Regions from separate parts of the Kitasatospora sp. MMS16-BH015 genome, predicted to be linked through region 3. Evidence: riboswitches for the same ligand, from Rfam matches in the RefSeq annotation. Region 3 holds a riboswitch; each other region holds the start of a gene.
What was found. Region 3 has a riboswitch for S-adenosylmethionine ahead of CFP65_RS09765 (aminotransferase class V-fold PLP-dependent enzyme). Riboswitches for the same ligand answer to the same signal wherever they lie in the genome.
Positions count from the first base shown of each region.

Region 1 (4,444 bases), 1.7 Mb from region 3:
CTCGCCTCGGTGCCGCACGTGGGGTGGGCACCGGAGGAGATCGCGCAGCGGCGGCGGGCGCTCTGAGGTCCCGGGCGGGAGGGCGGCGGCCGCGCGGGGCTTCACCCGGCCACCCGGCTTCACCCAGGGCAGAACGCCGCACCCTTCCGTTCGGGCCGGAACTGCCTAGGCTGAGGGGATGAGCACTGAGACACCGCAGCAAGCGCCGGCGACCGCGTCGGACGGAGCCCGAGTGATCCCGCTGCGGCCGGTCGGCGGCGCGCCCGCTCCGGTCCGACGGGAGCGGGAGCGCGAGCCGCTCTGGCGTGACCTGGTGGGCGGGGTGCTGCGCCGCGAACGGCAGGCTCAGGAGCGGACGTTGAAGGAGGTCGCGGAGACGGCCCGGATCTCGATGCCGTACCTGTCCGAGCTGGAGCGCGGGCGGAAGGAGGGCTCCTCCGAGGTGCTCGCCGCCGCGGCCGCAGCGCTCGGGCTCGGGCTGGGCGACCTGCTCTCGCTGGCGCAGGAGGACCTGGCCCGCCAGAGCACCCGCAGCCGGCTGAGCCGTGGTCACCGGGCGCCGTCGGCGCGGTTCGACGGGCTCTGCCTGGCCGCCTGAGGACGAGCGGCCGGGTGCGACGGAGGACGCCGGTCCGGGTACGGCGCTGCGCCGTACCCGGACCAGACGGGAGACGGCCGCCGGGTCAGCGGCCCGGGAGGACGCGGCGGGTCAGCACCTCGTCGGCCAGCCCGTAGGCCACGGCCTCCGCGGCGGTGAGCACCTTCTCGCGGTCGAGGTCGGCGCGGAGCTTGGCCGGGTCGTGGTGGGTGTGGCGGGCGAGCACCTCCTCGACTTGGGAGCGGATCCGGACGATCTCCTTGGCCGCCAGGCTGAGGTCGGAGACCGTCCCCTGCCGGCCGCCGGTGGCCGGCTGGCCGAGCAGCACGCGGGCGTGCTGGAGCACGAACCGCCGCCCGGGGTCGCCGCCGGCCAGCAGGACGGCGGCGGTGGAGGCGGCCTGGCCCACGCAGAAGGTGGAGATCGGGGCCTGCACGAAGGTCATCGTGTCGTAGATGGCCATCAGCGAAGTGAACGATCCGCCGGGCGAGTTGAGGTAGATCGAGATCTCCCGCTCCGGATCGGCCGACTCCAGATGGAGCAGCTGGGCGATCACCACGTTGGCGACGCCGTCGTCGATGTCGGTGCCCAGGAAGACGATCCGCTCGTTGAGCAGGCGGCTGAACACGTCGTAGGAGCGCTCGCCCTGCGAGGTCCGCTCGATCACGTACGGCACGGTGTACGAGCCCATGTCAGAGTCCCATCTTCCGGCGGGCGGTGGCGGGGCGGATGTCGGCGAGCGACTCCACCACCCGGTCCACCAGCCCGTACTCCCTGGCCTGTTCGGCGGTGAACCAGCGGTCCCGGTCGCCGTCGCGGGCGATGGTCTCCGGGGTCTGGCCGGTGTGCTCGGCGGTGATCCGCTCGATCGAGCGCTTGGTGTACTCGAGGTTCTCGGCCTGGATCTCGATGTCGGAGGCGGTGCCGCCGATGCCCGCCGAGGGCTGGTGCATCATGATCCGCGCGTTCGGCAGCGCGAAGCGCTTGCCGGGCGCGCCGACGGTGAGCAGGAACTGGCCCATGCTGGCGGCGAAGCCCATGGCCAGGGTGGACACGTCGTTCGGGATCAGCCGCATGGTGTCGTAGACGGCCAGGCCGGCCGTGACCGATCCGCCGGGGCTGTTGACGTACAGGCTGATGTCGCTGCGCGGGTCCTCCGCCGAGAGCAGCAGGAGCTGGGCGCAGACCCGGTTGGCCGAGACCTCGTCGACCTGGGTGCCGAGCAGGACGATCCGCTGGGCGAGCAGCTGGGCGGCGAGGTGGTCGTCGAAGCGGCTGGGCGGGGTGTCGCCGTCCGCCGCGCGGGGCTGGAGCGGGCTGAGGGGTGCCATCGGGTCTCCTCCGGGAGCGTCTGCGGACGGCGGTCGGCCGCCGTCCCAGTGCCACTCTCGGCCCGCCGAGGGCCCCGGCGGCCGTTTCTCTGCCCCGGGCAGATTCGCCGAGGGCAGAGCCGAGGGCGACCGGTGCCGGAGCGGCCGGCGGCCTGGGCGGAGCGGCCGGGGAGGCGGGCCGGGGGCGGTCGGCGGCCTGGGCGGACGGGGCCCGATCGGAAAGGTTTGGCGAGCAGGGCACGGGATCTTGTATGGTTCCTGGCGAATCATCCAGAGGGGTGGAGGGACCGGCCCTACGAAGCCCCGGCAACTCCCCGGCCAGCTCGGCGTGCGAAGTACGCGCCGTGCCGCCCGGGGGCAGTGCCAACTCCGGCCTGTCGCCAACGTGGCGCGGGAAAGATGAGGAGACACGGTGCTCTCAGTGCTGTCCTTCGCCCGGGCGCTTCCCGTCCCGGCCCTTCCGCGTACCCGTCTCGTGCTCGGCGCAGGCCCCCGGCCGACTTCTCCGGCCCGTCCCCGCTGACCACCCCGGGCTCCGCCACCGGAGCCTCCGTGAGCCGAACCCACCTGCGGCTCACGGCACTTGAGACTGGAGTACCCCGTCCATGGCGAACCTGGACTTCCTGGAGAACACGAGCGGCGTCGGCGTGCTCGACAAGGTCACCTCGATCCTCGGCACCCTGGAGGCCGGCCCCACCACGCTGGGCGGCCTGGTCACGGCCACCGGCCTGGCCCGGCCCACGGCGCACCGGCTGGCCGTCGCGCTGGAGCACCACCGGCTGGTCGGCCGCGACCTGCAGGGCCGCTTCGTGCTCGGGCCCCGGCTGGCCGAGCTCTCGGCCGCGGCCGGGGAGGACCGCCTACTGGCGGCGGCCGGGCCGACCCTGACCCGGCTGCGCGACCTGTCCGGGGAGAGCGCCCAGCTCTACCGCCGGCAGGGCGAGCTGCGGATCTGCGTGGCCGTCGCGGAGCGGCTCTCCGGCCTGCGGGACACCGTGCCGGTCGGGCTCACGCTGCCGATGAAGGTGGGCTCGGCGGCCCAGGTGCTGCTCGCCTGGGAGGAGCCCGAACGCCTGCACCGGGGCCTGCAGGGCGCCCGGTTCACCGCCACCGCGCTGAGCGGGGTGCGGCGGCGCGGGTGGGCCCAGTCGATCGGCGAGCGCGAGCCCGGGGTGGCCTCCGTCTCGGCGCCGGTCCGGGGCCCGGGCAACCGGGTGGTCGCCGCGGTCTCCGTCTCCGGCCCGATCGAACGGCTCACCCGCCACCCCGGCGCCCGGCTCTCGCAGGCGGTGGTGGAGGCGGCGGGCTACCTCACCGAGGCGCTGCGCACCCCCTGACCGGGGTGGTTCAGAACGCCGAGTGGGCGAACCAGTGGTCCAACAGTTCGGCGTCACCGGCGAGTTCGACGCCCGGGGCGGTGCGGTCGAGCCGCCCGTACAGGACGAGCAGCAGCTCGGCGGCGGTGGCCCGGACGGTGGCGTCGGCGGTGACCTCCGCCGCCCCGGCGGTCTCGTCCAGGCCGAAGCCGTCCGGGCGCAGCCGCACCAGCCAGTCGCCCGGGCCGTCGGTGCGGGTGAAGCGGAGGGTGCGGTCGGCGCCGCGCAGCTTGGCGGTGTCGGGTGCGAACAGCGCGGCGAACGGGAGGTTGGTGAGGAACTCGGCCACGCCGTCGGCGGCCAGCTCCGGGTCGATCTCGGCGGGCAGCCCGAGGGCCGTCTCGGCGTCGACCCGGTGCACCAGGGTCTCGAACAGCATCCGGCGCACCCAGAACCGGGCGTGCTGGTCGGCACCCCAGGCCCACATCGGCGCGTCCAGGTCGCCGGCGGCGAAGGTGGCGGCCGACTCCGCGGCGGCCTCGGCCAGCCAGGCGGGGTAGTCCGCGGTCTGCTCGGGCAGCTTCAGGTCGACGTCGCGGCTGCGCGGCGGCTCCTGGATCCGCTGCCGGAGCAGCGCGGTGAACCAGCGCTGGACGCTGCCGGCGTGGCGGACCAGGTCGGCGAGCGTCCAGCCCGGGCAGGCGGGCACCGGCAGGGCCGGGTCGGCGTCCCGCACGGCGGCGACGAAGCGGGCGGTCTCGGTGGCGACGGCGCTGCCGTGGTCGAGCGGGCTCATGAAGGTCATTCTCCAGGACTGTTCAGCTCATGAAGCAATTGCGGCCGACGGTAGACCTGGAAGGTTGAGCCTGTCAAGCATCTCGGCGCGAAACACGCGGCTTCGGGCTCAGGCGGCGAGCAGCCGGGCGGCCAGCTCCTGGAAGACGAAGAAGTTCGGGATGGTGCTGACGGTGGCGGTGGCCAGGCTGCTCCACCTGCCCGCCACCCGGATGCTCACCACACCGTCCTTGACCTGCACGTCCTCGACCTCGGTCCACGGCACGGCCTTCTCCCGGGCGCCGATCTCGCTCCGGGTGAGCCAGAGCGGGCCGAACTGCACCTTCTCGCCGGCCCGCACCCGGTCGAGCGCCTCGGGCAGCCGCGCCTCGGTGACGGCGCGCTGGATGGCCGGGCCCCACTCG
Region 1 is NZ_CP025394.1:602,847-607,290, reverse strand. Features, by position in the region: gene CFP65_RS02710 (ABC transporter ATP-binding protein) at 1-66, shown strand, start outside; gene CFP65_RS02705 (RodZ family helix-turn-helix domain-containing protein) at 179-598, shown strand; gene CFP65_RS02700 (ClpP family protease) at 684-1,289, opposite strand; gene CFP65_RS02695 (ClpP family protease) at 1,291-1,929, opposite strand; SAM riboswitch class I at 2,193-2,335, shown strand; gene CFP65_RS02690 (IclR family transcriptional regulator) at 2,553-3,266, shown strand; gene CFP65_RS02685 (maleylpyruvate isomerase family mycothiol-dependent enzyme) at 3,277-4,041, opposite strand; gene CFP65_RS02680 (DUF6585 family protein) at 4,150-4,444, opposite strand, start outside.
Region 1: another riboswitch for S-adenosylmethionine. It lies ahead of CFP65_RS02690 (IclR family transcriptional regulator); the one in region 3 lies ahead of CFP65_RS09765 (aminotransferase class V-fold PLP-dependent enzyme).

Region 2 (4,444 bases), 2.8 Mb from region 3:
GAGGCGGGTGGTGCGGCCGTCGTGGGTGACGGTGAGGGCCTCGCGGTCGACGGTGGCGCCGAGCACGTCCGCGCAGCAGTCGGCGAAGGCCAGCGCCCAGCGGCGGGTGAGGAAGGCGGCCCGGTCGGCGCCCAGGATGCCGGTGAGCACCTGGGCGGCCACGTCGTCCGGCAGCAGCCGGTAGTACTCGGGCGGGGCCCAGGGGGTGTGCGAGAAGTGGCCGATCCGCAGGTCCGGGCGGAGCTCGCGGAGCAGGGCCGGGGCGAGCGAGAGGTGGTAGTCCTGCACCAGCACGGCGGCGCCCTGGGCGGCCTCCCCGGCCAGGGCCTCGGCGAAGGCGGCGTTGTACGCCCGGTAGGACTCCCACTCGCGGCGGAACCGCTCGTCGAAGACCGGCTGGACGGGGGTGTCGTACAGCAGGTGGTGGACGAACCACAGGGTGGAGTTGGCGACGCCGTTGTACGCCCGGGCGAAGGTGCCCGGGTCGATGTCGAGCATCCGGACGGCCTGGTGGCCGGTGTCGAAGCCGCCGAGGTCGAGCCGGCCCGCCGGGCTCTGCCGGGCGGCCTGCCGGTCGGCGTCCCCGAGGGCCGCGCAGACCCAGACGGCGGCCGGGTCGTCGATCGCGGAGAGCCCGGAGACCAGGCCACCACCGCCCCGGCGCAGGGTCAGGGCACCGTCGTCCCCGCTGCTGAAGGAGACCGGCCCCCGATTGGAGGCGACCAGGATGGGGGCGGCACCGTACCGGCTCGAACGTTCGCTCATACTGCCAACCTTGCCGCCCCCTCCGGCGGGCAAACCCCAGGCGGGGCCGGGAGTCGGCAACCGGCCAGGTGACTGGCCGGTTCGCGGCCGGACCTTGTCAGGACCGGCCGCCGCGCGGTACCGCCGAGGGCGCAGGGGGCGGACCGCCGCGCGCCTCAGCGCGGGGCCCGGTCCCGCCCCCGGTCCTGGCCGCGATCCTGGCCCCGGTCCCGGTACTCCGGGACGGTCCGCACCGGCGGCCGCTCCAGCGCGCCCACCGGGTGGGTGTGAGCGGTGAACTCGCGGGTGGCCGGGTCGCGGGTGAACTGGGTCAGCGCCGGGTGCACCAGGTCGGCCCCGGCCTTGAGCCGGTGGGTGCGGTCGAGGCGCTCCAGGGCGGTGCGGTAGATGGTGGCGGCCATCCGCCCGAGCGCCTGGCCGTCCTGGTGCCGGTGGTGCCGCACGCCCACGTCCACCTGGGCCAGCGCGTCCAGGCCGACCGCGTCCAGCGCGTCCACCAGCAGCCCGAGCTCGACCCCGTACCCGGTCGGGAAGGGCAGCCGCTCGAGCAGCGAGCGGCGGGCCGCGTACTCGCCGCCGAGCGGCTGGACGAAGCCCGCCAGCTGCGGCCAGTGCAGGCCCAGCAGCGGCCGGGCGACCAGCTCGGTGACCCGCCCGCCGCCGGCCGGGACGACCGCGCCGTCCGTCTCGAGCGGGCGGTCGTACATCGCCTTGACCAGCTGGAGGGCCGGATCGGTGAGCAGCGGCCCGACGATCCCGGAGACGAAGGCCGGGTCGAACTCGCGCAGGTCGGCGTCGATGAAGCAGACGATCTCGCCGGAGGTGACGAAGAGCGAGCGCCAGAGCACCTCGCCCTTGCCGGGGGCGGTGGGCAGCCGGGGCAGCACCTCGTCCCGGTGCACCACCCGGGCGCCGGCCGCGGCGGCCAGCTCGGCGGTGCGGTCGGAGGAGCCGGAGTCGACCACCACCAGCTCGTCCACCAGCGGCAGCCGCTCCATCAGCTCGGTGCGGATCACCCGGACGATCTCCCCGACCGTCGGCTCCTCGTCGAGTGCGGGCAGCACCACGCTGACCGTGCCCGCCCGGCCGGCCGCTCGCTTGGCGGCGAGCAGCGTCTCGGCGGGCCGGTCGGCGGCCGTCCAGGAACGGCGGCGCAGCCAGTCGGCCACCTCCGGGAGGAGAGCCGGGGTCAGCTCTGCTGGCACTGTGTCGCTCCTTGCAGGTCGTGATCGGTCGGGGCACCGGTGGGTACAAGGTGCCACGCCCCCAAGGGTGTTCCGCCCGGCAGCCGGCGGCGGACACCGTCATCTCGCTGGGCGGACGCTCCCTTGGAACTGCGACGCCTTCGGATACAGTCTTCGTACTGGGCCCGCGCCTTCGCACGTCGGGGTCGGCCCAGGAGTATGACCACAAGTTCACAGAGCTCATCCAGAGGGACTGAGGGAACGGCCCGTCGACGTCCCGGCAACCTTCTCGCACGGCTACTGACCATCGCGGTCGAGGCCCCGGCGGGACAGGTGCCAATTCCGTCCTGTGGCGCGCCCGCGTCACGGGGAAGATGAGGAGAGAGGCCTCCGCCATCATGGCTACCGCTACCCCTGAAGCGCCCGCGTCCGTCGACCTCGGCCCCGCCGTGGCGCTCTCCTGTCGCGAGTGCGGCACCCGCTTCCCGCTCGGCCCCAGCTTCGCCTGCCTGGAGTGCTTCGGGCCGCTGGAGATCGCCTACGACTTCGGCAGCGCCCCCGCCGAGGAGCTGCGCGCCCGGATCGAGGCCGGCCCGGCCAGCATCTGGCGCTACGCCCCGCTGCTCCCGGTGCCCGCCGACGTGGCCTCCAAGCCCAACCTGAACCCGGGCTGGACCCCGCTGGTCAAGGCCGACAACCTCGGCCGCGAGCTCGGCTTCACCGCCCAGCTGCACGTCAAGGACGACTCCGGCAACCCGACCCACTCCTTCAAAGACCGGGTGGTCGCCTGCGCGATCGAGGCGGCGCGCGCCTTCGACTTCACCACCCTCTCCTGCTCCTCCACCGGCAACCTGGCCGGTGCGGTGGGCGCGGCGGCGGCCCGGGCCGGTTTCAAGTCCTGCGTGTTCATCCCGCACGACCTGGAGCAGGGCAAGGTCGTGATGGCCGGGGTGTACGGCGGCGAGCTGGTCGGCATCGAGGGTAACTACGACGACGTGAACCGCTTCTGCTCCGAGCTGATCGGCGACTCGGCCGGCGAGGGCTGGGGCTTCGTCAACGTCAACCTGCGCCCGTACTACGGCGAGGGCTCCAAGACGCTGGCGTACGAGATCTGCGAGCAGCTCGGCTGGCGGCTGCCGGAGCAGATCGTCATCCCGATCGCCTCGGGCTCCCAGCTCACCAAGATCGACAAGGGCCTCCAGGAGCTGATCAAGCTCGGCCTGGTCGAGGACCGCCCGTACAAGATCTTCGGCGCCCAGGCCGAGGGCTGCTCCCCGGTGGCCGCCGCCTTCAAGGCCGGCCTCGACGTGATCCGCCCGGTCAAGCCGGACACCATCGCCAAGTCGCTGGCGATCGGCAACCCGGCCGACGGCCCGTACGTGCTCGACATCGCCCGCCGCACCGGCGGCGCGGTGGAGCACGTCACCGACGCCGAGGTGGTCGAGGCGATCAAGCTGCTCGCCCGCACCGAGGGCATCTTCGCCGAGACCGCGGGCGGGGTGACCGTCGGCGTGCTGAAGAAGCTGGTCGAGACCGGTCAGCTCGACCCCGCCAAGGAGACCGTGGCGATCAACACCGGCGACGGCCTGAAGACCCTGGACGCCGTCTCCGACGCCGGGATGACGGCCGTCATCCGCCCGACCCTGGAGTCCTTCCGCTCCGCCGGCCTCGCCTCCGCCTGAACCGTCACTGGACCCCGCTAGGAGCCTGATCGCATGAGCGCCACCGTCCGCATCCCCACCATCCTGCGCACCTACACCGGCGGGGCCGCCGAGGTCACCGCCGAGGGCGCCACCCTCGCCGAGGTCATCCAGAGCCTCGAGGCCGACCACCCGGGCATCGCCGCGCGGATCCTGGACGACACGGGCAAGCTGCGCCGCTTCGTCAACGTCTACGTCAACGACGACGACGTGCGCTTCGACAGCGGCCTCGAGACGGCCGTCGCGGACGGCGCCAGCGTCTCGGTGATCCCGGCGGTCGCCGGCGGCTGCTGAGCCGCCCGCGGGCGGCCCGCGCCTTTTCCGGCCCGCGCACCTCGCCACCCCCGAAAGCGGAATGATGAATTCCGCATTCGGGGGTGGCGTTCGCGTGCCCGGGGGAAATTCCGCCTCCGGGCGCGGGGTAGAGTGCGACTTAAGCGGGCCCTTTCCTTCCGCCTCGACACGTTCCCGGCACATCCACGGCCTCGGCCGGGGGCGGCCGTGCCCGCACCTCCGGCCGATCGCATACGCAAGGGGCGTCCGTCCGCTGAGACGTGTGTGCGGTAGTCCTGGGCGGAGGATGTCAGGCTGCCGTCAGAAATCTTCGGGCAAAGTGTTCCTTTCGCCCTGCTATGCCCGGTGCGAATTGCGTGGCTCTGCCGCTTTCCACCCGGTGCGTCCCTGTGAGCTGTCAGGGAATTCCATGAAGTTGGGCCTGTTGCAGAGGGCGTCTGTCCGGATACATTCAGCCGCGGTCGACGTATTCGGTGGGGCCCAGGGGGGTACCTCGGTCTC
Region 2 is NZ_CP025394.1:5,080,739-5,085,182, forward strand. Features, by position in the region: gene CFP65_RS22085 (trehalose-6-phosphate synthase) at 1-765, opposite strand, end outside; gene CFP65_RS22090 (glucosyl-3-phosphoglycerate synthase) at 921-1,970, opposite strand; SAM riboswitch class I at 2,187-2,330, shown strand; gene thrC (threonine synthase) at 2,348-3,631, shown strand; gene CFP65_RS22100 (ubiquitin-like small modifier protein 1) at 3,665-3,943, shown strand.
Region 2: another riboswitch for S-adenosylmethionine. It lies ahead of thrC (threonine synthase); the one in region 3 lies ahead of CFP65_RS09765 (aminotransferase class V-fold PLP-dependent enzyme).

Region 3 (4,444 bases):
GCCATGGCACACACCACCGACGAGACGCTCACTGTGCTGGTGTACAGCGACGACCGGAACACCCGGGAGCAGGTGTCGCTCGCGCTCGGCCGCCGCCCGGCCGCCGACCTCCCCGAGATCGCGTACCTGGAGTGCGCCACCCTGCCCGCCGTGATGAAGGCGCTGGAGAAGGGTGGCGTCGACCTCTGCGTGCTGGACGGCGAGGCCACCCCGGCCGGCGGGCTCGGCGTGGCCCGGCAGGTCAAGGACGAGATCTACGGCTGTCCGCCGGTGCTGGTGCTGATCGGCCGCCCGCAGGACTCCTGGCTGGCCGCCTGGAGCCGGGCCGACGCCGCCGTGGCCCACCCGGTCGACCCGGTGGCGCTGGCCGACACCGCCGCCACCCTGCTCCGCTCCCGGGTGGCCGGGCGCACCCCCGCCGCGCACTGACGAAGTCTGACCGGGTACCGCCGGATTTTCCGCGTCTCACCAGGAGAGACGGTGGCCGGGAGATCGCGGCGTCCGGCGGTCCCTGCTCGCTAGGCTGGCTCCGACCTTCTGTCCCGTGAAGCGATGAGAGCTGGAGTCAGCCATGGTGAACGTGCAGCCTGCGAACGGCGGTAGCGACCCCGCGCAGGTGGTCCGCACCTGGCCCGACCTGCTGACCGCGCTGCTCGGCGGCGGTGACCTGAGCCGCCAGGACACCGCCTGGGCGATGGACCGGATCATGCGCGGCGAGGCGACTCCGGTGCAGGTGGCCGGGTTCATGATCGCGCTGCGGGCCAAGGGCGAGACGGTGGCCGAGGTGGCCGGGCTGGCCGAGGCGATGTACGCCCACGCCGAGCCGCTGCACATCCCCGGCCCGGCGGTGGACATCGTCGGCACCGGCGGCGACCGTGCCAAGACCGTCAACATCTCCACCATGTCGGCGATCGTGGCCGCCGCGGCCGGCGCCAAGGTGGTCAAGCACGGCAACCGGGCCGCCTCCTCCGCGAGCGGGGCCACCGACGTGCTGGAGAAGCTGGGCATCAGCCCGGACATCAGCCCCAGGCGGGTGGCCGAGATCGCCGAGGAGGTCGGGCTGACCTTCTGCTCGGCCGCCAAGTTCCACCCCGCGATGCGGCACGCCGCCCCCGCCCGCCGCGACCTGGGCGTGCCCACCGCCTTCAACCTGCTCGGCCCGCTCACCAACCCGGCCCGGGTCACCGCGCACGCCGTCGGCTGCTTCGATACCCGGCTGGCCGGGCTGATCGCCGGCGTCTTCGCCGAGCGCGGCGACTCGGCGCTGGTCTTCCGGGGTGACGACGGCCTGGACGAGCTCACCATCAGCGCCACCTCGCGGGTCTGGGTGGTCCGCGGCGGGGCCGTCACCGAGACGGTGCTCGACCCGCGCGAGCTCGGCATCGAGCTGGTCGAGATCTCCGCCCTGCGCGGGGCCGACCCGGAGTACAACGCCAACGTCGCCCGCCGGGTCTTCGCCGGCGAGCGCGGCCCCGTCCGGGACGCCGTCCTGCTCAACACCGCCGCCGGGCTGACCGCCCTCGACCTCACCGAGGCCCCGCTCACCGAGCAGCTGGCCGCCGGCATGGTCCGGGCCGCCGCCGCGATCGACTCCGGCGCGGCCGAGGCCACGCTCAAGGCGTGGGCAGAGGCCAGCTCCCGCTAGCGATTCCCGTCCGTGCGACGTCTCGGCATCCGAGACGTCGCCCGGGTGGTGCTTGACGGTGATCAGGCCGTCTGCCTACAGTTCCGATCAGGTCATGAGTGACAGCGCCAAGCCCCAGCTTGCTGTCCGGCAACCCTCCGTCCGTGGCGGGGTGCCCTGGGTGAGGACCGGGCTTCGCCGCCATCCGGCTGCGGGGCAAGCGCGGACGCCTGGTCGTTGACGACACTCCCGGGGGTCCTCTACCCCCTGAGGAGTGTCCTGCCATGTCCACTGCTTCCACCGCTGTCGACATCTGCGCCCCGCTCGCCGTGCTCGGCCGTGAGGTCGAGGTCCCGCTCGCCTCCGGCGAGAAGGTGAACTACGCCGCGCTCGACTACGCCGCCAGCTCGCCCGCCCTGCAGCGGGTCTGGGACGACGTGGCCGCCTACGCCCCGTACTACGGCAGCGTGCACCGCGGGGCGGGCTACCTCTCGCAGCTCTCCACCGACCTCTTCGAGCAGAGCCGCCGCACCGTCGAGGAGTTCCTCGACCTGCGCGAGGGCGACCAGGTGGTCTTCACCCGAGCCACCACCGACTCGCTCAACCTGCTGGCGGGCGTGCTCCCGGCCGGCACCCGGGTCTTCGCCTTCGAGACCGAGCACCACGCCTCGCTGCTGCCCTGGCGCCGGGACGGACTGACCGTCAGCTACCTGCGGGCCCCGCGCTCGCACGAGGAGGCCGTGGCCCGCTTCGAGGAGGCGCTGGCCGAGGCCGGGGCGGGCCCCAAGCTGCTCTGCGTGACCGGCGCCTCCAACGTGACCGGCGAGCTGTGGCCGGTGGCCGAGCTGACCGAGGTGGCGCACCGCCACGGCGCCCGGGTGGTGCTCGACGCGGCGCAGCTGGCCCCCCACCACCGGGTCTCGGTCCGTGAGCTGGGCGTCGACTGGGTCGCCTTCTCCGGCCACAAGCTCTACGCCCCCTTCGGCGCGGGCGTCCTGGCCGGCCGGTCCGACTGGCTGGACGCGGCCGAGCCGTACCTGGCCGGCGGCGGCGCCTCGCGCACCGTGGCCCGGGAGGCGGACGGCTCGGTGGCGGTGGAGTGGCAGCTCGGCCCGGCCCGGCACGAGGCCGGCTCGCCCAACGTGATCGGCGCCTACGCGGTGGCCTCCGCCTGCCGGGCGCTCACCGAGGCCGGGTTCGAGGCGCTGGTGGCGCGGGAGCAGCAGCTGATCGGCCTGCTGCGGGAGGGGCTGGCGGCGGTGCCGCAGGTCAAGGTGCTCAGCCTCTTCGGTGCGGACGCCGCCCGGGTGGGCGTGCTGTCCTTCGTGGTGGAGGGCTGGAACAGCTCGCACTTCTCGGCGGCGCTCTCGGCCGAGTACGGCATCGGCGTCCGGGACGGGCTGTTCTGCGCGCACCCGCTGGTGCGGACGCTCCTCGGCGGCGAGGAGGCGGCGCCCTCCGAGTGCGGGGCCCCGGAGCCTTCGCTCCCGGGCGAGCGGAGCCTCAACGCGATCCGGGTCAGCTTCGGGGCCGGCACGCCGGTCGAGCACGTGGAGCGGTTCGTGGGGGCGGTGCGGGAGCTCGTCGAGGACGGGGCGAAGTGGAGCTACCGCAACGAAGGTGGGCGCTGCGTCGCCGTCGTCTGACGCACACCCCAGGGGCGCGGGGAACGGCGCGGCCAAGTAGGCAAGTCCCGCTGCTTTACGCGGATGCCGTAGTTGCACTGTCCGTTGACGGTGCAACTGGCTGGGAGTACGAGGTGGCGACTCCGCTTCTTCCGCACTCGCGCAGTTCCCCGCGCCCCTGAATACAACTACTCAGTCGTCGAGGCCGAGGGCGAAGGCGGCCTCGAGGTCGTGCTGGGAGTAGGTCCGGAAGGCGATCTGGGTCTCGGTGTGCTGGACGCCGGGGACCTTGTTGAGCTGGCCGGGGATCACCGCGGCGAGGTCGTCGTGGTGGCGGACGCGGACCATGGCGACCAGGTCGTAGCCGCCGGTGACGGAGTAGACCTCGCTGACGCCTTCGATGGCGGCGATCGCCTCGGCGATCTCGGGGATGCGGTCGACGCTGGTCCTGATCAGAACGATCGCGGTGATCACTCGGGTTCTCCTAGCCCTGGGGGTCGCCGCCAGGGTATCCGGCGGGCGGTCGCGACCCGTGCGGTCAGGTAGCCGGTGGCGAAGCCGATCACGTGGACCAGGTAGGCCACGCCGGGACCGCCCGTCCGTACGGACCACCACTGGAGCACGAACCAGAGGCCGAGCACCAGCCAGGCGGGCAGCCGGAGCGGGAGGAAGAGGAGGACGGGCACCAGCGCGGTGACCCGGGCCCGGGGGAAGAGGCGGAGGTAGCCGCCGAGCACGCCGGCGATCGCGCCGGAGGCGCCGACCACGGCGCGCAGGCCGTCGGGGGAGTGGGCCTGGGCGATCGCGTAGCCGTAGGCGGCGAGGTAGCCGACGGTCAGGTAGAGGAGGAGGAAGCGGGCCCGGCCGAGCCGCTCCTCCACGGCGGGCCCGAAGACCAGCAGGAAGAGGACGTTGCCGAGCAGGTGCAGCCAGCCCGCGTGGACGAAGAGCGAGGTGAGCACCGAGAGGGCCGGCACCTTGGCCGGCGTGGCCGGCAGCTCGCAGCCGGGCAGGGCCGCCGCGAGGGTGCCGAGCTGCTCGGCGGTGAGCGGGTGGCCGGTGGTGAGTTCGGCGGGCACCGCACCCCAGCGCTGCTCGTACCGCTCCTCGGCGCAGACCCGGGCCTGCCCGGTGCCGTACAGCGGGTTGAGCCCGGAGCTCGGGCTGACCACCAGCACCAGCAGGCAGACCGCGA
Region 3 is NZ_CP025394.1:2,275,875-2,280,318, reverse strand. Features, by position in the region: gene CFP65_RS09775 (hypothetical protein) at 4-429, shown strand; gene trpD (anthranilate phosphoribosyltransferase) at 572-1,645, shown strand; SAM riboswitch class IV at 1,736-1,853, shown strand; gene CFP65_RS09765 (aminotransferase class V-fold PLP-dependent enzyme) at 1,909-3,270, shown strand; gene CFP65_RS09760 (Lrp/AsnC family transcriptional regulator) at 3,442-3,723, opposite strand; gene CFP65_RS09755 (rhomboid family intramembrane serine protease) at 3,720-4,444, opposite strand, start outside.